Regions from separate parts of the Gordonia sp. NPDC003504 genome, predicted to be linked through region 1. Evidence: riboswitches for the same ligand, from Rfam matches in the RefSeq annotation. Region 1 holds a riboswitch; the other holds the start of a gene.
The links. Region 1 has a riboswitch for cyclic di-AMP ahead of ACWDPV_RS04825 (transglycosylase family protein). Riboswitches for the same ligand answer to the same signal wherever they lie in the genome.
Positions count from the first base shown of each region.

Region 1 (3,399 bases):
TCTCGCGCGGTATCGCCGGCGTGGCCGGCCGGACCCTGGTGATCAATCTTCCCGGCTCCACCGGGGGCGTCCGGGATGGCCTGGACGTCCTGGGCACCGTCCTCGACCACGCGCTCGACCAGATCCGGGGCGGGGATCACTAGATGGCGCAGATCGTGCGCGCCGAGATCTCCGAGGCCCCGATCGGTCTTGCCGATCACGAGGCGCTGGTCACCGACGCCGCGGCGGGAGCGGCGGGAGCCGTGGTGGGATTCGTCGGCGCGGTCCGCGATCACGACGGTGGCAACGGCGTGACCCGGCTGTCCTATTCGGCCCACCCGAGTGCCGCGCAGGTGCTGCGCCGCGTCGTCGCGGAGGTCGCCGAGGATGCCGACGGGGTTCGGGCGGTGGCCGTCTCGCACCGGATCGGCGACCTGGCCGTGGGTGATGTCGCCTTCGTCGTCGCGGTCGCCGCCGATCACCGTGGTCCGGCATTCGCTCTGTGCGCTCGGCTCGTCGACGAGGTGAAGGCCCAACTCCCGGTATGGAAGCACCAGTTCTTCACCGACGGTCGCGACGAATGGGTTGGGTCGGCCTGAGTGGTGACACGAGCATGAAAAGGGCCCCCGCACGGCGCGAAGCAGCATGCGGGGGCTCTTTGCTCAGGGGCCTTTATCAGGCTCAGGGGAGATTCGGGATCTGGCCCTGGTGCTCGTTGAACAGCTTCAGCTGATCCGGGGTGAGCTGGTAGCCACTGTTCTGGGCGGCATCGAGCAGAGCCAGCAGGCTCGGGTCGGTGGTCTTGTCGCGGAGCGTGGTGAGGGCGTCGTCGGTGCTCGTGGCGCCACTGCTGCCGGTGCTCGGCGCCGACGGTGCCGGGACGGCGGGCAGGCTCGGGGTGGTGGTCGGAGCGGTGCGCGGGGTGGCGCCCGACAGCCCGGTGCCACAGGTCGGCCATGCGCCGGGACCCTGGCTGGCCAGGACGCGCTCGGCGACGACGATCTGCTGCTCACGGGTGGCCTGGTTGGCGCTCGGTGCGAACTCGCCGCCACCGTGGCCGGACCAGGTGCTCGGGCTGAACTGCAGCCCGCCCTGGTAGCCGTTGCCGGTGTTGATGGCCCAGTTGCCGCCCGACTCGCACTGGGCGACCTGATCCCATTCGGCGTCGGTGGCCGCGTGTGCGGAACCGGTGCCCAGGAGGGCCGCGCCGCCGCCGAGGACGGCTCCGGTCAGTGCGACCTTCGCGAAGGTCTTGGTGGCAGTGGTGGTCGTCGGCTTGCGATGACGTCCGGACATGAGTGTGTTACCTCTCTCCACGCGCCTGCGAAGTCAGCTGTCGGGTTCGAGCGAGAGGTGCTCGGTCGCGTCGGCCGTAGCCGTCGGACTTAACCCCAAGAACGTCGTTGACGTCCGTTCTTCCGTGCGGAAGGGTGGGTCCCCCGTCCTCGTTCCCAGATGTTGCTCGTCATTCCACCGGTGGAACGAGGCTCGGCGCGACCGGTGAAAGTTGTGTGTCTTGGTTGCTGTGCTGTGACCTTCTTGGAAGGACGCTTCGTACAGTACGGCCTCGACGCCGACGAATCACACCTTCTTCCACAACGGTTTTCGTGTCTGCGAGTGGGACTTTCGGCCCCATTCGATCGTCGCCGCAGTTCACGGGCATGATGCCCTTCTCGTGTCCATCTCGTTATCGGCCCGTTATGTGATTAAGCTCACATGGGTGCGGCGGCGTTTCAGCCCCCGGCGAAGGGCGGCAGGACGTCGATGGTGCGCGTCGCGCCGAGGTCCCGGCCGCGGTCGCACACCGCGACCTCGTCCCAGAGATACGACGACCGATCCAACACATGCCGCAGGGCCGGATTGTCGGCTGCCAGAATGTGTTCCAGCTCACCGAGGGTGATCTCGTCGGGGACGTCGACGACGTCTGTTTCCCGGCCCGCGGCGGCCCGCGCGGCCGCGAAATAGCGGATCGTCAGACGCACCGATCAGCCCCCGATCGCCGACATCGGACGCGTGGGCTGACGGAAGTCGCCGGAGTTGACCGAGTGCCCGGCACGTTTGGCCCAGGTGTTCTCGCGCCACAGCCGGGCGATCGCGGCGTCGACGTCGGCGCCGCCGCCACGCAGGACCGGCAGCAGAGAGGTCTCGGTCTCGGCGAACAGGCAGTTGCGCAGAGCGCCGTCGGCGGTGAGGCGGGTGCGGTCGCAGTCGCCGCAGAACGGGCGGGTGACCGAGGCGATGACGCCGACCCGCGCGGGACGACCCGCGGCGTCGGTGTGGCCGGCGACCAGCCATGTCTGGGCGGGCGCACCGGCGCGCGGTACGTCGTCGGGCGTCAGCCGCGCGACGTGGCGCAGCGCCTCGAGGATCTCCACCGCGGTCACCATCGCCGAGCGATCCCAGCGATGATCGGCGTCCAGCGGCATCTGCTCGATCACCCGCAACTGATATCCCTCACGCAGACAGAACCCGAACAGCGCCGCGAGTCCACCGAGATCGCTTCGGTCCGGGACGACGGCGTTGACCTTGACGGGATCGAGTCCGGCCGCGCGGGCGGCCGCGAGTCCCTCGAGGACGTCACCGAGACGATCGCGCCGGGTGATCTCGGCGAATCGGGCCGGGTCGATGGTGTCCAGCGACACGTTCACCCGGGTCAGCCCGGCCTCGGTGAGTCCCTGCACCCGACGGGACAGGCCGAGGCCGTTGGTGGTCATCGCGATCCCGGGACGTTCCGGCAGCCGGGACACCCGGGCGATGATCTCCTCGAGATCCCGGCGCAGCAGTGGTTCACCGCCGGTGAAGCGGATCGTCCGGATCCCCAGGTCACGGACCGCGACGGTCAGGACACGAACGAACTCGTCGGTGCTCAGCACCGCGTCGGTCGGTAACCAGTCGAGACCGTCGGCGGGCATGCAATAGGTGCAGCGCAGATTGCAGCGGTCGGTCACCGAGACCCGCAGGTCGGTGGCCACCCGGCCGAAGGTGTCCCGCAGCGGGCCGTCGACCGGTGCCGGGGCGCGCGACGCCGGGATCAGCGACGGCAGCGGCAGTCCGAGGTCGACGGCGGTCATCAGCGGTCCCGGGTTTCGATGACGTCGGCCCGGGTCGCCAGGGCGCGAAAGGTGCTCGCGTGGAAGACGAGTGGTTCGACGCTGGGGTCGGCCTGCAACTGTTCGATGCGCAGCAGGACGAGGATGTGGTCGCCGGCGGGGATCTCCTGCTCGATACTGCAGGACAGGTGGGCAGCCGCGCCGGGGATGAACAGGGAGCCGTCGCCGGCGGCGAGGGGATCGATGTCGTTGAATCGGTGTGCCGCGGGACCGGCGAGCTGACGACACTGCCGCGATTGATCGTGGGCGAACACGCTGACACCGAGCATGTGGGCGTCGCGCAGCCGCGGCCACGTCGTCGAGGTGTTCT
Region 1 is NZ_JBSFPC010000002.1:142,942-146,340, reverse strand. Features, by position in the region: gene ACWDPV_RS04835 (MogA/MoaB family molybdenum cofactor biosynthesis protein) at 1-143, shown strand, start outside; gene ACWDPV_RS04830 (molybdenum cofactor biosynthesis protein MoaE) at 144-578, shown strand; gene ACWDPV_RS04825 (transglycosylase family protein) at 661-1,275, opposite strand; cyclic di-AMP (ydaO/yuaA leader) riboswitch at 1,282-1,452, opposite strand; gene ACWDPV_RS04820 (MoaD/ThiS family protein) at 1,713-1,961, opposite strand; gene moaA (GTP 3',8-cyclase MoaA) at 1,965-3,050, opposite strand; gene ACWDPV_RS04810 (flavin reductase family protein) at 3,050-3,399, opposite strand, start outside.

Region 2 (3,399 bases), on a different contig from region 1:
ACCCGTGACAGTGAGGTGAGCAGGTCCCGCACGCCGGCGGTCCGCTGTTCCAGATAGATGTTCGTCGTGGTCTGCGATGTCGTCGGCGATGCCCCCGGACTCGACGGCGACGTCGTCGACGATTCACCCCCGCACGCCGACAACCCCAGTGCGACAACGATGATGACGATCACGCACAGCAACGCGGGATGGCGGATCGTTCCGCGACGGCGATCGGCGCGGCGACGGGTCACGTCGGAACTACTCAGTACCGACGACCGGCGTTGAACGGCCCGGCGTCGTCGATCGGCACGACCTTCACCGGAACCCCGAAAGTCGAGGCGTGAATCACGTAGCCGTCGCCCACGTACATCCCGACGTGGTGGGCGTCGGAGTAATAGATGATGAGGTCGCCGGGCTGCAGGTCCTGCCGCGCCACGGCCGTCCCCGAGGCCATCTGCGCCTCACTGGAACGCGGCAGCGTCTTGCCGGCCTGCTTGTACGCCCAGACCATCAGTCCCGAACAGTCGAACGAGTTGGGACCGGTGGCACCCCACACATACGGATCGCCGATGCGCGTCAGCGCGGCCTGTACGGCCACCAGCGCCGGGGAGGTGCCCCGCGGGATCGCGGCCGGGTCGAAGTCGAATCGGGGGCCGGCCAACGCGGCGAGTTGCTTGCCGGTCATCGACTGATAAATGACCCGGATCTGCGCCGCCTGCAACTGCAGTTCGGCCTGACGCTTCTGCAGGTCACCACGGACCCGCTCGGCCTCGGTGACGGCCTGGGTGGCCGTTGCCGCGGTGGCGTTGGCCTCGTCGCGGGCCGACACCGTCTGCGCCCGGGTCTTCTTCAGTGTCGCGAGTTGGGCCGCGGTCTGCCTGGAGACCATTTCCAGCCCCGACATCTGATCGAGCAGGGACTGCGGCGAATCGCTGGTCAGCACCGCGTAGAGCCGATTGGAGCGGCCACCCATATAGCTGACCCGGATCAGCGAGTCGAAGCGCTGCTGCACCGACGACAACGTCGCCTCGGACCGATCCAAGGTCGTCTGGGCTGCGGCGGCCGCCTGGCGGGACTGTACGACGATGCGTCGCTGCTTGTCGTACTCGATCTGGGCGTTGTGCATGGCCTCGGCCGACTTCTCGGCCTCCTGGCTCAGCGCACGGTACCGGGTCAGCAACTGATCGGCGGTCTGCGGTTGCGCGGCGGCCTCCGGCACACCGACCAACCCACCGAGCTGCGCAATGGCGATCATGACCGCCGCGAGGGCGGTCGTGAGGACCCATCGGGTCGATCCCCTCACGCCGCTCGTCGATCCCGCTCTCACGGTTGTCACCACACTCCCTTGCTACCCCGTCGCTCGGCCACATCCCGATAGGTGGACGTCATCCCCCGCCGACGACAGGCTCGGGCGAACCGCGCTATGCGCGATCCGCCCGATACATGTTCACACGTCCCACCGGTACGTGGACTCAGTACCGCCGAACTCCCACCAGCGACCACTCCTTGACCGATGCCTTCTGCACCGGCACCCCGTAGGTCGAGGCGTGGATGAACTGGCCGTTGCCGATGTAGAGACCCGCGTGACCGCCACCGTTGAAGATGAGGACGTCGCCGGGCTGGGCGTCGGCGTAGTTCACCGCACGGCCACCGCCGAGCTGACCGTAGCTGTCACGCGGAAGGGTCTTCCCGGCCTGCTGGTAGGACCAGTAGACGAGACCCGAGCAGTCGAAAGCGTTGGGTCCGGCTGCGCCGTAGCTGTACGGGGCGCCGATCTTGGTTTCCGCGGCCTGGACAGCCTTCTGTCCCGCGGTCAGCTGCGGGGTGATGATTCCGCCGCCGCCGGGCCGGAACTGGCTGGGAACCTGGTTCTGGTCGACGCCGGGCAGCGTGAACTTCCCCAGGTTCGGGATCTCGATGGTGGCGCTGGGCGCCGGAGCCGGTGCGGCCAGGGCCGGACCGGCGGCGACAGCAAGCGAGCCGACGGTCAACGAGCCCGCGATCATCGCCTTCTTGGCGACGCCTCCGCGATTCGGCTGTTCCAAACGATGTTTGGCCACGAAAGAGGTTCTCCTTTTGTTCTCCCCTGACCGCCTACCGAGTTAGCTGTCGGGTTCGGGCCGAGAGAATGGCCCTACACACCCGGGCACAGGCGTGCCCAGGGCGCGATTCACCCCAATTCGGATTGCTCCGAAAACGTGTGGTTCCCCGGTTCGCCCATCGGGCGATTGAGCGGTGATCTCCGCAGACCACTTCTGTTGAAGTAGGACGCTCCGCGAAGGTCTCGGAAAGGTTACGAAATCGGATGCGTGTCTGTCCACTAGGGGACAAAGGGCCCTAGCCGCCCGGAAAATCACCCCGCGCGCAGAATCGTCAATCCCGGCCGCGAATCAGGCCCGCACGCTGGGCCGATGCCCGCCCTTGCCGATCGTGCAGCCTCAGTGCTCGCCATCGAAGCAGCCGTGAACGCATCGATGGCCGAACCGATCTCGGCGTCGGCGATCGCGTGCCCGCCGCCCCCGTTCATCGCCACCAGAACCGACCCGTCCTCGCTGGTCGCAGGGGTGATGAGGACGTTCATCATGCAGCCGTCACACGCGGTGCGGCGACCTGGACAACTACTGCAGTCGATGTACATCTGTGATCTCCATCTCATTTGCGGTCTCTGGCCGTGTCGACGCCGGATTCCCCACGCGGACACCCCGAGTCATGCCTCGGGGGTCATGTCTCGGGAGCCACGTCTCGCGTGACGCCGATGCGCCGTGCGATCCGCCATCGGGAACACACGCTAGAGATGACCACCGACAGTTTTCGCCGACGCCGAGGTCGACGACGACGTCGGCCCGCGGGAGACCGCCCTTGTCGGTGGTGCGAACTAGTGTTCGCGCCGTGGTGGGAGATCCCGTTCAGCTGTCCTTCGCCGACCTGATGACCGCGGCCGGCCGCGGCGGCGATGATGTGGCCGCCGACCCGACCTTCGGCGAGGAGTCCCTGTTCGACACGACGTTCGTGGTCGTGGACCTCGAGACGACCGGCGGTGATCCCGCCCGCGACGCGATCACCGAGATCGGGGCGGTCAAGGTCCGCGGCGGCGAGGTGATCGGGGAGTTCGCCACCCTGGTCGATCCCGAGCGGTCGATCCCACCCAAGATCGTCGCGCTGACCGGGATCACCGAGGCGATGGTCTACGACGCCCCGCGTATCCCCGAGGTGCTGTCGTCCTTCATCGAGTTCGCCCGCGGGTGCCTCCTGGTCGCGCACAACGCGCGCTTCGACACCGGCTTCCTCCGGCACAACGCCACCCGCCTCGGGCGGGAGTGGCCGTTTGTCACCAGCCTGTGCACCGTCCGACTGGCACGTCGCGTCCTCACCCGCGACGAGGCACCGACAGTGCGGCTGGGTGCGCTGGCGGAGTTG
Region 2 is NZ_JBSFPC010000008.1:22,632-26,030, forward strand. Features, by position in the region: gene ACWDPV_RS15480 (hypothetical protein) at 1-233, opposite strand, end outside; gene ACWDPV_RS15485 (NlpC/P60 family protein) at 245-1,321, opposite strand; gene ACWDPV_RS15490 (C40 family peptidase) at 1,455-2,042, opposite strand; cyclic di-AMP (ydaO/yuaA leader) riboswitch at 2,059-2,227, opposite strand; gene ACWDPV_RS15495 (DEDD exonuclease domain-containing protein) at 2,872-3,399, shown strand, end outside.
Region 2: another riboswitch for cyclic di-AMP. It lies ahead of ACWDPV_RS15490 (C40 family peptidase); the one in region 1 lies ahead of ACWDPV_RS04825 (transglycosylase family protein).